One region of the Arthrobacter sp. UYCu512 genome, then DNA from elsewhere that is predicted to be linked to it. Evidence: riboswitches for the same ligand, from Rfam matches in the RefSeq annotation. Region 1 holds a riboswitch; the other holds the start of a gene.
The links. Region 1 has a riboswitch for cyclic di-AMP ahead of ABIB49_RS08280 (M23 family metallopeptidase). Riboswitches for the same ligand answer to the same signal wherever they lie in the genome.

Region 1 (7,122 bases):
CAAGAGTAAACACGGACATGGCAATTCGCCGAATCTTTTTTGCTCTCCCCTGCCCGTGTCGGCCGAAGTTCACGGATCGGCAACACAAAGGACCCCCGCCGTTTGGCGGGGGTCCTTTGTGTTGCTAAAGCTGCTGTCTTAGCCGCCGACGCGGATGAAGACCGGGCCGGAGCCGACGTTGACCGTCTGCAGGGAGGTGGTTCCACCGTTCCAGCCGCCGTGAACGGCCATGCCGTTGCCGACGTAAACGGCGATGTGGGCCATGCCGGCGCCACCGTTCTGGTAGTAGGCAAGATCGCCCGGCTGTGCCTCGGCGGCGCTCACCGTGCGGCCGAGGGACAGGTAACCTGCCGGCCAGCCGTGGTAGTTGATGCCTGCGGCAGCGAGCGCGTTCGTGGCCAGTGCGGTGCAGTCCTGGCTGACACCGAGCTGGGCATAAGCGGCAGCGGCGATCGTTGCGCCCATGCCGCTGGCGACGGCCGGCGCCTTGGAAACGGCTGCTACCGCGGTGCCGGTGGCGGCAGTTGCGGCAGCAGCGACCTGGGTACCGGCCGCTTTGGCAGCAGGCGTTTCCTGGACCTTCACAACGGGCTTCGGGGCCTCAACAACCGGAGCCGGGGTGGTGGTGACGGCCGGCTTCTCGAAGGAGATCGCGATAGTGGAAGCAGCCGAGATGGCAGCCGGGGTGCTCGACTGGACGTCGAGTGTGGAAGCGGAGGCGGATTCGCGCTGAACGTTGGCCTCAGCAGCGTTGGCTGCGATACCGCTGGTCAGGACGAGGCCGGAAGCAGCAGCGATGACTGCGGCCTGGCGACCCATGCCGCCGGCGTTGCCGCCGACAGCCTTGGCAATGACGGCCAGCGAGTTGGTCTTGGTGACCTCGGCGCGATGCCGTGCGTTTGCACGAGTAGTCATTAAGTTCTCTCTTTCGTGTTCCTGGTCCGCGCTTTTAGGCGCGGGCTGAGGACGCTCCGGCATCTTGGGGGTACGCCGGATCGCCCCGAAAATGGGTTACTTAGCGAAGGGTGTACTGCGAAGACGCGCCAAAAGCGGCAACCGTGTGGCCTGCGGTCCGGGCACCGGCAAGGCCGGCGCGATCATTGGATTCCAGCGGGCTCGAAAGAGCAGCGCAAGCGCGGTGAAGCGCGGAATTTTGGCGTGTATGCACGAAAGTAGCCTCTCCCAATGCCTGCGAGGTGAGCTGTCGGATTCGGATGGGAGTCACCCGGCCGCGCTGCTTCCTGGGAAGCTTTGCGACTTAACCCCAAGGCCTTCTTGCGAAGACCAAAATTGGTTCCCCCGCCCCTGCCAGACGATGTCATGCGAACGGACCTTGAGCGGTGGCAGAGCTAGGCAATCCACTCAAGAGCGCCAACTTCGAAAAAGTTGGCGTAGCTCAAACTTTACAGCAGTTGGACCCTAATGTCACATTCGGATCACGGCGTGTCCCCAGAATGCGAGAGTGTTCCCTCAACTTTTCAGAGCCATCCGGTCGGGTCGACGACTTCGCCGTTGACCATAACCTCGAAGTGGAGGTGGCAGCCGGTGGAGGCGCCGGTGGTACCGCTAAGAGCCACAACATCCCCGCGGGAGACCTGCTGGCCCACCTTCACGCTGGCGGAGGACAGGTGGTTGTAGGTGGTCTCCAGGCCGTTGCCGTGGTCGATCACCACGCGGTTACCACCGCCGTAGGGGTGCCAGCCGGTGAATGTCACGGTGCCGCTCGCGGCAGCGTGGACGACGGTGCCGCACTGCGCCGAGTAGTCCTGCCCGCGGTGGAACTCGCCCGAGCCTCCGGTGATGGGGCTGACGCGGTAGCCAAACGGCGACGCCGTGACCATCTGGTCCAGCGGCGCCCCAAGGCTGCCTGCGGAGGCCGCCCGGGTGATCGAGCCGGCGGACTGTGCACTGAGTAACTGCTTGAGCTTTCCGTCCGGATCGCCCTTGGTGGTTACGGCAGTGCGGCTGAAGTCGATCTTGGCCTCTGCTGCTGTCACATCCGGCTGCACGACTGCCGGGCTGGCTGCCGCGCCGGAGCCGGCGTCAGTGGCCAGAACAGGGCCAGTCGCGGGAACTGTGACGGTGAGGGCCAAGCCCGCAGCGGCCAGTGCAATACCCGCCTTTTGCCCTACACCGCTTGCGGCGGCAAAATCCGTTACTTGGCGGAAGGGGCTGCGGCGATCCCTGCGCGCGTCACGGTGCGCGTCGCGCGGACGCTCTGCCGTGATGGCAGCGGCGGGACGCGGCTCCGAGGCAGGGCCGCTCGCACGACGGCGGCCCTTGGCGGTCTGGGTGGTCAACAACGGTTCCTCTCTGGAGAGCCTGCGGAGTTAGCTGTCGGATTCGGGTCAGAGAGATCAACGACCCGGTCCGCCGTGGCAAGCAATCACGCACAGGGGCATCCGATGGATTCCGTGTTTGTGGGTACTTGCCGCTGACGGTCTTCACCCCAAGGCCGCTAAACAGCCAAAAGTGGTTCCCCCGCCCCTGCCAGGAGATGATTCTGCGACTGTTCCGCTGGCAGGGCTCGGCTTCGGATCAGATAACGCTTTGGTATCGGTACTAGTCTCCAACTATAGGCGATTAAGCCGTCCAGAGATAAATCCGTTATCAGCTTGTGGACAACTCTCGGATGGCCCCGGGCTGTCGCGGCAACCTCAGGAACCGATGGTTACAAAGACGTGGGCCGCGACCTCAGGCGGTAGTTCAAGGGCACCTTCGATGTCAGGAACGCGCACCGAAATGTACTCCCCCACGCGCTCCAGGGATACCAGGGCGCCGGGGCGGATGCCGCCTTCATCGAGCTGGACCAGCAGTTCCGGCTCCACTTGGATGGGCTCGGCCAGCCGGTCGACCCTGACACTGGAATCAGGACCATAGCCGGCCATGGCTTCGAGCAGATTCACGACGCCGTCAGGGTTGGGGTCGGCGGGCAGGCCGCCCAGTTCCGCCAGACCCGGGATCGGATTGCCATAGGGCGAGACGGTGGGATGGTTGAGAAGTTCGAAGATCCGCCGCTCCACCCGTTCGCTCATCACATGTTCCCAGCGGCAGGCCTCCTCATGGACGTAGGCCCAGTCGAGTCCGATGACGTCGGCCAGCAGCCGCTCGGCAAGCCGGTGCTTGCGCATGACTTCGATGGCGCGCTTCCGGCCAACCCCGGTCAGTTCAAGGTGGCGGTCTCCGGAGACAACCACAAGCCCGTCGCGTTCCATCCGGCCGACGGTCTGGGAAACAGTGGGACCGGAGTGGCGCAGCCGTTCGGCGATGCGGGCGCGAAGGGCGACGATGTTCTCTTCTTCAAGTTCCAGAATGGTCCGAAGATACATCTCGGTTGTATCGATCAGATCCGTCATTCAGCTCAGCTCCTCGAGCGCCGTCCTTGCGTGATTTCCACCGTACCGTGCGCTGCCGGCAACCTGGCGGGCTCCGCCGTACGTTCGCAGGCCAGCTTAGCCTAATTTGAGTTACTCCGGATAATCTCAATGACCGGACTGTGACGGTCCCTTTTGCCTCCCCCGCGGGACAGTCAGGCAGAATGAAACAACAGGCTCCGCCGCAGCCACCCTGCCGGGCCGTCACCCGAGCCACCCGTAGTACCAGCCGAAAATTGGAGCCACTGTGAGCGACACCAGCATCACGATTCCCGCAAACCTCCTTCCAAAGGACGGCCGGTTCGGCGCCGGGCCGTCCAAGGTCCGCCCGGAACAGATGGCAGCACTCGCCGCGGCGACAAAGCTGCTGGGCACGTCGCACCGCCAGGCGCCGGTCAAGAACCTGGTCGGGTCGGTCCGGAACGGGCTCAGCGCGTTCTTCCGCGCACCTGAGGGCTATGAGGTCATCCTGGGCGTCGGCGGATCAACCGCGTTCTGGGATATTGCCAGCTTCGGCCTGGTGGAGAACAAGGCACAGCACTTGTCCTTTGGCGAGTTTGGCTCCAAGTTCGCTGCCGCAACCAACAAGGCACCGTTCCTGGCCGATTCCGCCATCATCAAGTCGGAGCCGGGCACCCGTCCGCAAGCCCGGGCCGAAGCCGGCGTCGACGTTTACGCGTGGCCGCAGAATGAGACGTCCACCGGCGTCGCGGCTCCGGTGCGGCGCGTCGAAGGCGCCGATGAGGGTTCGCTCGTCCTGGTGGACGCAACGTCAGCTGCCGGCGGACTGGACGTCGACGTCGCGGAAGCGGATGTGTACTACTTCGCTCCGCAGAAGAACTTTGCTTCCGACGGCGGGCTTTGGCTTGGTTTGTTCTCCCCGGCCGCGCTGGAGCGTGCGGCCCGGATCAAGGCCGGCGGCCGCTGGATCCCGGACTTCCTGGACCTCCAAACCGCGGTTGAGAACTCCAGGCTGAACCAGACCTACAACACGCCGGCGCTGGCAACCCTCGTTACCCTCGACGCCCAGGTGCAGTGGCTCAATGCGAACGGCGGGCTGGACTTCGCCTCGGCACGGACCGCGGACTCAGCGGGACGGATCTACCGCTGGGCCGAGGCCTCGGCGTTCGCCACCCCGTTTGTGGCAAGGCCAGAGGACCGCTCCAACGTCATTGCGACGATCGACTTCGACGACTCGGTCGATGCAGCCGCGATCGCCGGTGCGCTGCGCGCCAACGGCATTGTGGACACCGAACCGTACCGGAAACTGGGCCGTAACCAACTGCGCATCGCCACTTTCGTGGCCATCGAGCCGGACGATGTCTCGGCTCTGCTGGAATGCATCGACTATGTGGTGGGCGAACTGAAAAAGTAGCACCCCGAACGCAGCGGCGCCGCAGCGTCAGTGTTCGACGGCGCCGCCCGGGTTTTGGCCCCGGGCGGCGCCGCCTGCCGGCGGCCCGCTGCCGTCGGGTCCAGCTTCCCTCCGCGTGCCGGCGGAGACGACACGGAAGTGGTTCAGCCCCCGGGCCCGGCGGTCGAACCGGAGCCGCAGCCTTTTGGCCCGGACGATCCACAACAGCCCGATCAGGGCAGCGACCAGTCCGGACGCCGCCGCGATACTCAGGGCCCAGCGCGGACCGGCAATGTTCGCCACCCAGCCCACGAACGGCGCGCCGATCGGCGTGCCGCCCATAAAGATGGCCATATAGAGCGCCATCACCCGGCCGCGCATCACCGGGTCAGTCGTGGTCTGCACATAGCCATTGGCGCTTGTCATCATCGTGATGGCGAAGAGCCCGACCGGTACCAGTGCCACCCCGAACCAGAAGTAGCTGGGGGCCAGCGCGGCGACGCCGGAGGTCACACCAAAGGCACCGGCCGCGCCGAAAATGAACCGCAGCCGGGGCTTCTTCCGGCCGGCTGACAGCAGCGCGCCAGCGACCGAGCCAATGGCCATGATGGAGTTCATCAGACCGAAGGCGCTGGCATCCAGGCCGAATTCCGTTCCGACCATAGCCGCGATGAACAACACGAAGTTCAGTCCCAGCGTGCCCACAATAAAGACCGCAACGAGCACCACCACTATGTCCGGCCGAAACCGCACATAGCGCAGCCCTTCGCGGATCCGCCCCTTGCCGGCAGCCGCGCGGGGCAGCAGGCGCAGCGTCGTGGCGGGAATCTTCCACAGGCTCAGCAGCAGCGCCACAAAGGTCAGGGTGTTGATCATAAAGACCCAGCCCGGGCCGACAGCAACCGTGAGGACACCCGCCACCGCCGGTCCGATCATCCGGGCCACATTAAAGGAAGCGCTGTTGAGGGCCACCGCGTTGGGCAGGTACTCATCGTGGACCAGTTCCGAGACGAAGGTCTGCCGCACCGGGGCGTCGAGGGCGGACACGACTCCCAGCAGCAGGGCGAACCCATAGACGTGCCATAGCTGCGCCGCACCGGAAATCACCAGGATGCCCAGCCCTGCACTTAGCAGTGCCATCGCGGACTGGGTCAGGATGAGCAGCTGTTTGCGGTGGTAACGGTCCGCCATCAGCCCGGCGACGGGAGCGAGGAAAAGCTGGGGTCCCAGCTGCAGGGCCATCGTGATGCCCATGGCGCTGGCGTCGTGCTCGGTCAGGTGGTCAAAAACGAGCCAGTCCTGGGCTGTGCGCTGCATCCAGGTCCCAATATTGGAGACGATCGCCCCGACGAACCAGATCCGGTAGTTCAGGAGGTGCAGGGACTTGAAGGTGGACATCATGACCAGCCCTCACTGTGCAGCATCCCCGATTGTTCCAACCGCTAGTGCGCCTCTGCCTCAGGATGCTCGTCCGGGCCGTTACCTGCGGCATCGTCGGAGTCATCGCCGTCAGGGTCGCTGCCGTCAGAATCGCCGGCGCCGGCCACCGAGGCGTCTTCAAAACCGCCGGGGACCACGGCCGCGTCAGAGCTGCGGGTGTCCTCGCGGGTTGCCGCCCGCGCCGGGGAGCCAGCTTCATCCGCGGCCTGCTCATCGCCCGGGCGGACGCGCTCGGCCCACGGGATCCACTCGGGCGGCAGGATTGAGTCCTCGGAAGGCAGCAGGCCCAGTTCGTCCACCGTGACAACCTTGGACCTGGAGTTCCTGGTGAGCACGGCGTACCACTGCCAGCCGCCGTAGCCGGCAAGCTTCGATTCGAAGAGGTGTGTGACCAGGCGGTCGCCTTCGCTTTTGGCCGCCAGGTGCCGGCCGACCTGTTCAGCGGGGGCGATGCCCTCAACGGCAGCGCGGGCAGCGTCGACAGCGGCGGCCAGGAAAGCATCAGGCTTGCCGGTGCGCCACACGGGAACCCCGGCCCGCGGCTTGGTGCCTTCTTTGCTTCCGGCTTTTTTGTTCCCGGCGGCTGCCGGCGGGGTCCTAGTACTATCCGGAGTCATCGCCGCGGCCTACGCGTCCAGCTCGTCGGCAACCTTACGCAGGGCGACGGCGATCGCCTTGCCCTTGTTGCCTTCCGGGTACTTGCCCGCGGACAGTGTTCCGGACAAGTTGTCCAGAACACTGACAAGGTCCTGCACCAGCGGAGCAAGATCTTTTGCGCTGGGCCGCTTGGCCTTGGCGATGGACGGCGTTTTGTCCAGCACGCGCAGGCCCAGGGCCTGGGCGCCCTTACGGCCGTCAGCTACCCCGAATTCAACCCGGGTGCCGGCCTTGAGCTCGGTTACGCCCTCGGGCAGCGCCGACTTCGGCAGGAAGACTTCCTGGCCGTCCTCGCCC
Region 2 (7,122 bases), on a different contig from region 1:
TCCCGGGAAGGAACGGATCGTGCCGTGGCTGTTCCACCGGCCTACGGCTGCCGTGATCCGGCGGATCGCCGAAGTTCAGGAGTGGATCCGTGCGGACTTGGGCGACTTTCGCGCCTTCAGCCTCGACTCGCCGGCCACCCGGCAAAAGCGCATCGACGGCCTGGCGGCAGCCGCAACCGGCTCCAGCTAGTGTGCGGAAGCGGTGAAGAGGACCCGGCCGGGCTTAGCTGCCGCGGTGCCCGGCAAAAAAATCCCGCAGCAGCGCCGCACTTTCGGACTCCCTTATCCCGCCATACACTTCCACCCAGTGGTTGAGCCGGCGCTCGCGGAGGATGTCGAAGACGGAGCCGGCGGCCCCGGCCTTCTCGTCCCACGCTCCGAATACCACGCGCGGAATCCGGGCCAACACCACGGCCCCGGCACACATGGCGCAAGGCTCCAGGGTCACCACCAGGGTGCAGTCCGCCAAACGCCAGCCGTCCCCGCCGTTCCGGCCCCGCGAATCAGGCTCCTGCAGCCGCGCGGCAGCCGCCCGGATGGCTACCATCTCGGCGTGCGCCGTCGGGTCCCCGAGGGCCTCGCGTTCATTGCGGCCGCGGCCGAGCACCGTACCGTCCGGACCGATGACAACGGCGCCGATCGGTACGTCCGCAGTGGCCAGTGCGGCACGAGCGTCCTCAAGGGCCAGGCCCATCCAATCGGCATGGCGGGGGTGCGGGGAAGTCATGGCTCAATGATAGTTTCGACAGTAAGCAAGCTGTGCAGCCCGGCTGCCCGGCACGACATTCGGGAGAAACCGTGAAGACCGGGACAGAGCGCTGGTTGACCCGCCGTTGGGGTAAATGGGTGGTGCCCTACGCGGCGCTGTGGGCCACGATGCTGATCGGCGGTGTGGTGGTGCTGGTCCTGGCCCTGCTAAGCGCCGAGGTCTACGACAACGTGGTGGACGACGCCGGCCTGGCCAACCTGGACAAGCCCACCCTCGGGATGATGGAACAGTTGCGCAGTCCCGCCCTCGACTCGTTCGTCACGGGATTCACCAATATCGGCGGCGGGATCGGGATGCCCATCCTGGCCAGCCTGCTTACGGCGGCGCTCATCTGGGCCAGCCGGACCTGGCGGCCGCTGATCCTGATCGGAGGCGCCGCCGCGGTCTCTGTGACGGCAACCGCCATCGGCAAGAAACTGATCGGCCGGACCCGCCCGGACCACACCGACGCCGTGCCGCCTTATGAGTCATCGCCGTCGTTCCCCAGCGGCCACACGCTCAATACCACTGTGGTGATCGGCCTGGTGGTGTACCTCGCATGCCTGCAGATCACACGCACCATCGCCCGGGTGGGCCTGATAGCGGCCGGCGCGGTCTTCATCTTCGCGATGGGAATGAGCCGGGTCTATCTGGGCCACCACTGGATGACCGATGTAATCTTCGGCTGGATTCTGGGCCTGGCATGGGTCGGGATAGTGATCCTGGCCCACCGGCTCTTCCACGTCCTGCGGCACCGCGAACAGGCCGGTCCAGCCCCGACGTTTGACAACGAGGTCCACCTTAACGCCGACGCCACCGGCGGCAGCACTGCGGGTGAGGAGCGCGACGCCGGCGCCCCCGGTCCCACGGGCAGGACCCCATCCGCCGGGTGATAGTTTTGACCCATGCGCACTTTCGTTGTGGACCACCCGCTGGTCGCCCATAAACTCACCGTTCTGCGGGACAAAAACACCCCGTCCCCGGTCTTCCGCCAGCTCACCGAGGAGCTCGTCACGCTCCTGGCGTATGAGGCCACCCGCGATGTCCGCACCCAACCGGTGACCATCGAGACGCCGGTCAGCACCACAGTTGGCACCGCCTTCACCAAACCGACTCCGTTGGTTGTCCCCATCCTGCGAGCCGGCCTCGGCATGCTCGAGGGCATGACCAAGCTGGTCCCCACCGCTGAGGTCGGTTTCCTGGGCATGGCCCGCGACGAAGAAACCCTGGACATCATCACGTACGCCGAGCGCCTCCCCGAGGACCTCACGGACCGGCAGATCTTCGTCCTGGACCCCATGCTTGCCACCGGCGGGACGTTGCGCGAGGCCATCAAGTTCCTCTTCAAACGCGGCGCCTCCGATGTCACCTGCATCTGCCTGCTGGCCGCGCCGGAAGGCCTGGCGAAGCTGGAAGAAGAGCTGGCTGACGCCAACGTCACGATCGTGCTTGCTTCGATCGACGAGAAGCTCAACGAGAAGTCCTATATCGTCCCGGGTCTGGGCGACGCCGGCGACCGTCTCTACGGTGTGGCCGGCTGAGCCAGCGCCCGGCAGCAACACCGGCGCGGCGGACCTTCCCACCAGTGGGGGCCCGGCCTGCCGGGAAACTCAACACGGGACTGGCCTGAGCCCATGGACTGGAAACTCGAACTCATTTTAATTCCCGTATCCGATGCCGGGCTCGGGCTGCTCGATCGCGTTCGGTGAGGGCCCCAGCGATGCACCGCCGGGTACGGCACCGACCCTGCAACTCGTGGTCAGCGACATTCAGGCCGCCCACAAGCAGCTCAAGGACAACGGCGTGGACGGCAGCGGCGTCGATGTCCAGGACTGGGGACATTTCCTCTACTTTGCCGATCCCGACGGCAACAAGTGGGCGGTGCAACAGCTCACGGCACGGTCAACCGGCTCCGGACAGCCAAGGGATCCGGAACATCCGGTTGGTACGCGGCAAGATGGGACGATGACTTCAGTTACCGGCACCGCGCTTCCGACCGCCTTCACCGTCCGGGCGGTGCTTTTTGACATGGACGGGACTCTCGTTGATTCCACCGCAGCGGTGGAACAGGTCTGGGGGGAGTTTGCTGCCCGCTATGGTCTGGACCTTGCCGAGATCCTGCGCACCTCCCATGGCGTTCAGGCAGCGGACACGGTGCGGCGCTTCGCGCCGGCGGGAGCCGACGTCGCGGCCCTCACCGCGGAACTGGGTGCCATGGAACGCGCCAGGACTGCCGGCATCGTGGCATTGCCGGGCGCTGCCGGGTTGCTGCGCCTGCTGCCGGCGGACGCCGTCGCCCTGGTGACATCGGCGGACCGGCTGCTGGCAGACATTCGGATGGCCGCCGCCGGTCTTGCCTTGCCCGCCACCGCCGTGACAGCAGATCTCGTCGGCCGCGGTAAGCCACACCCGGAAGGCTACCTGCGCGCGGCCGAACTGCTCGGAGTGGACCCGGCGGACGCCGTGGTTTTCGAGGACGCGCCGGCCGGCATCGCCGCCGGCCTGGCTGCCGGGATGCGGACGGTGGCGGTAGGCCCGAACCCCGGCGAACTGCCCGACGGCGTTCTGCGCATCGCCGATTACTCAGCCGTCTTGTGCGAGGTCGGGGTCGACGACGCCGGCCGCAGCATCATCTCTTTCCGGCTGTGAAACCGTGGCCCCGTTTCGAAGGGCCGGTGCCTCCGCCGCAGCTCAGTACCAGTTGTTCGCGTAGTGGAAGTTCAGCGCCCCGCACGGTGAGCCGTAGCGTTCCTGGACGTAGTTCAGTCCCCAGTTGATCTGCGTCCGGTAATTCGTGAGGTAGTCGGCGCCTGCGCTGGCCATCTTCTCGGCCGGGAGGGACTGAACCACGCCGTAGGCGCCGCTGCTCGGGTTGGTGGCAGTAGTCTTCCAGTCAGACTCCTTGGTCCAGAGTTTGACCAGGCACTGCATCTGGCCGGCGTCCCAGCCGTGGGCACCCAGTTGGCTGGCCGCATAAGCCTGCGCTCCGGCGGGATCGTCAACGGCAACAGGAACCGGCGCGGGCTCCGGCGCCGGTGCGGCGGCGGGGGCCGGTAACTCGGCAGGCTTAACCTCGGCGACCGGGGCCGGGGCATCGGCCGGCGGGCTAACGGTCTGGTTCGCCACCAGGACGCGTTCAAAGTCGAGGTGCTGCAGCGGATCCGCGCTGACTGCCGATTTTGTGGCGCTGCTGGCGCTGCTGGCGTTGCGGGTGGCTGTCTCCGACGCCTGGCCGGCGGCGCCGGCTCCCACGAGCACTGCACACGCCGCTGCGACAACTGCCGCCCGGCGGCCGGTGGAGCCCAGGCCGGTGGTGAACCGGGACAGGGCCGACGCCGGTTTGGCGGGCTCGGCGCGGTGTCGCGACGGCTTGGAGCGCCTCTTTACATCGCCCTCAGGGCGTGTTTGTACCGTGAATTCAGTCATGGTCGCCTCTCAACGCCTGCGGAGTTAGCTGTCGGGTTCGGATGAGGTCACCCGGCCGCACGGAATCTCACGTGACGGCTTCACCCCAAGGGCGCAATGTGCAGAAATGCCCGGGAACTCTGGGTCCCCCGCCTCTGCCTAATCCAGCGGAATCCGGGAGGCGGCAGAGTTTGGCGTGCATCCGGATATGCGGTCCGAGTGATGACCGCACGCTAAAAACGGTACAGGACCGGAACGCCAATGTCACATTTCGATAACAGGAGCGGCGGGTTCGGCGCGGCGGATTGCTTCGCGGATTAGCTGGAGCGGCGGGGTGTCCGGTCCTCGGCCGGAGCGTCCGGCAGCCGAACGGTGAACTCGGTCCGGCCCGGCACCGACGTTACGCTGACAGTGCCGCCATGGGCTTCCACAATCGACTGCACAATTGACAATCCCAGCCCGCTGGTGCCCTCAGACGACGCGGCAGTTCGGGCCGGGCCGGCAGCCGCGGCGGCGAGGGGTGAGTCCGCACCCGGTGCGGACGGCAGCCGGTGTGCGCGCAGCGGCACGAGCGGGCGAGGCCGGCCGGACACCGGCGTTGTACCGGTTGCAGGATTCCTGCGCGACGCATCCGCGCGCGTAAACCTCGAAAAGACCCGGTCCACGAACTCCGGGGCGATCCCGGGGCCGTTGTCCGTTACGGTCATCACGGCGGTGCCGTCGGGAGCCCGCTGCACAGCTGTCACCACGGTGGTGCCGGTTCCAGTGTGCTTGCGTGCGTTGGAGAGCAGGTTGGCCAGAACCTGGTGGAGCTGGGTCGTGTCGCCGCGGACCACCACCGGCTCCGCCGGGAGCTCCAAGTGCCATACCCGGTCCGGTGCCATCACTTTTTCGTCGCTCACCGTCTCGATGGCCAGCTGGGTGAGGTCCACGTCGCTGAGGCGGAGCGGCCGGCCCTCGTCCAGCCGGGCAAGCAGGAGCAGATCCTCCACCAGGGTGGTCATCCGCTCGGACTGGCTCTGCACCCGGGCCAGGGACTTCTCGCCGTCTGGGGTGAAGTGTTCGGTCATCCGCATCAGATCGGTGTACCCGCGGATCGCCGTCAGGGGTGTGCGCAGCTCGTGCGAGGCGTCTGCGACAAACTGGCGGACCTTCATTTCGCTCTTCTGCCGGGCTTCGAGTGCGCTGGACACATTGTCCAGCATCAGGTTCAGGGCGTGGCCAACACTGCCCACCTCGGTGCCGGGATGTGCTGCGGATGCGGGCACCCGCATGGCAAGTCCGACTTCTCCGGCGTCGAGGGGAAGGCGGGACACTTTCGTGGCCACCTCGGAGAGCTGATCGAGCGGCTTCATGGTGCGGCGAATCAACGCCGTGCCGGCGAGGCCAATGACAACAAGGCCGCCCGCAGAGACAAGCACCATAGTCCAAACCAAAGAGGCCAGCGTGTTCAATTTCTCGGCGAGCGGCAGCCCGGTCACGATCACGCCGCCGTCCGGGGCCGTGAAAGCTACCAGCCGATAGGCCCCGGCGGAAAGAGACCGGTTGACCGGCTCGCTGCTCGCAGGGAGCGACAGGAGAGCTGCGTTGTCCTCCCTGGTCAGGGACTTTCGGGTGGCGTCTTCGGCGAGGAAACCGGCGCCGCGTACCGAGCCGGCCACGATCCTGGCGTTAAGGGTCCCGATTCCCTGGCCCCGGGCCTCAAGGGGGTCGGCGCGGCCGCCGGTGCGGCCAAACTCGCGGGCACGGTCCGCGGCTTGCTCGAGTTGTGTGTCGAGCTGCCTGGTCAGGAAGGAATCCATCGAGGCGTAACTGACTAGGCCGACAGCACCGCAGATCGCCACCAGAAGGGCCATGGCAACCAGAACAAGCCGGGTGCGCAGGTGCCAGCTGGAAGGGGTGTGCCACACGGGTCCGGCGGGGCCGGCCCTGCCGGAACGGACAGGCACGATTCAGTCCGCCGGCTTCAGGACATAGCCGGCGCCGCGGACCGTGTGGATCATCGGCGGGTGGACGGCGTCGACCTTCTTGCGGAGGTAGGAGATGTAGAGCTCCACGATGTTGGCCTGCCCGCCAAAGTCGTAGTCCCAGACACGGTCCAGGATTTGGGCTTTGCTGACGACCAGTTTCGGGTTCTCCATGAGGTAGCGCAGCAGCTCGAACTGGGTGGCCGTGAGGTGGAGCTCGTCACCTGCGCGCCGCACTTCCCGTGTGTCGATGTTCAAGACAAGGTCCCCGACGACGAGTTCGGCCGTATCCATTGCTGCCACCCCGGACCGCTGGACCAGCCGGTGCAGGCGGAGCAACACTTCCTCCATGCTGAACGGCTTAGTCACGTAGTCGTCGCCGCCGGCAGCCAGCCCGGTGATGCGGTCCTGGACGTCGTCCTTTGCCGTCAGGAACAATGCCGGTACCTCCGGCGCGAAGGCCCGGATCCTGCCGAGGAGCTCGACGCCGTCGAACCCGGGCAGCATCACGTCGAGCACCAGGACGTCGGGCCGGAATTCCCGGGCGAGCTTCATGGCCTCCGGTCCGTCGGCGGCGACAGCCACCGACCAGCCCGCCATTCGCAGGCCCATGCTCATCAGCTCGGAGAGGCTCGGTTCATCGTCCACTACCAGGGCGCGGATGGGGGAGCCGTCCGGATGGCTCAGCTGCGGGAGGTTGTTGGTCATGGAGTGCGAGGTGGCCATGGGACAACTCTCCGATCTGCCGGTTAGCTACGCCTTTGGTGATCCTGTGCGGCACCTGTGAATCCCACCCTAGCGAGCTGGAGAGGAGACTGCCCACGGCAGCGTCCTGCTGATGCGGTCGCCAAGATAAGCCGCTGGGCGGTCGCCAAGCTGCGTGATCCCGGGTCCGGGCGCTTCCCGGCAGCAGGATGACCACCAGGTGGGACGGCAGCCCCGCGTGGAGTGGCGGCCCAGTAGTCACTCAACTCGCCAGCAAAGAATTATGCATGCTCGTTG

Region 2: linked by a shared signal. The riboswitch ahead of ABIB49_RS02180 (aggregation-promoting factor C-terminal-like domain-containing protein) and the one ahead of ABIB49_RS08280 (M23 family metallopeptidase) in region 1 are both predicted to bind cyclic di-AMP.

Annotation. Positions count from the first base shown of each region.
Region 1 is NZ_JBEPPA010000006.1:167,624-174,745, forward strand. It holds gene ABIB49_RS08275 (NlpC/P60 family protein) at 139-915, opposite strand; cyclic di-AMP (ydaO/yuaA leader) riboswitch at 1,173-1,331, opposite strand; gene ABIB49_RS08280 (M23 family metallopeptidase) at 1,479-2,300, opposite strand; cyclic di-AMP (ydaO/yuaA leader) riboswitch at 2,305-2,518, opposite strand; gene ABIB49_RS08285 (iron-dependent transcriptional repressor DtxR) at 2,658-3,356, opposite strand; gene serC (phosphoserine transaminase) at 3,622-4,749, shown strand; gene ABIB49_RS08295 (MFS transporter) at 4,777-6,126, opposite strand; gene ABIB49_RS08300 (DUF3027 domain-containing protein) at 6,171-6,785, opposite strand; gene ABIB49_RS08305 (cold-shock protein) at 6,795-7,122, opposite strand, start outside.
Region 2 is NZ_JBEPPA010000001.1:448,988-456,109, forward strand. It holds gene ABIB49_RS02150 (DNA glycosylase AlkZ-like family protein) at 1-190, shown strand, start outside; gene ABIB49_RS02155 (nucleoside deaminase) at 224-727, opposite strand; gene ABIB49_RS02160 (phosphatase PAP2 family protein) at 799-1,641, shown strand; gene upp (uracil phosphoribosyltransferase) at 1,654-2,289, shown strand; partial or broken gene ABIB49_RS02170 (VOC family protein) at 2,383-2,659, shown strand; gene ABIB49_RS02175 (HAD-IA family hydrolase) at 2,714-3,397, shown strand; gene ABIB49_RS02180 (aggregation-promoting factor C-terminal-like domain-containing protein) at 3,440-4,174, opposite strand; cyclic di-AMP (ydaO/yuaA leader) riboswitch at 4,173-4,333, opposite strand; gene ABIB49_RS02185 (sensor histidine kinase) at 4,471-6,102, opposite strand; gene ABIB49_RS02190 (response regulator transcription factor) at 6,106-6,846, opposite strand.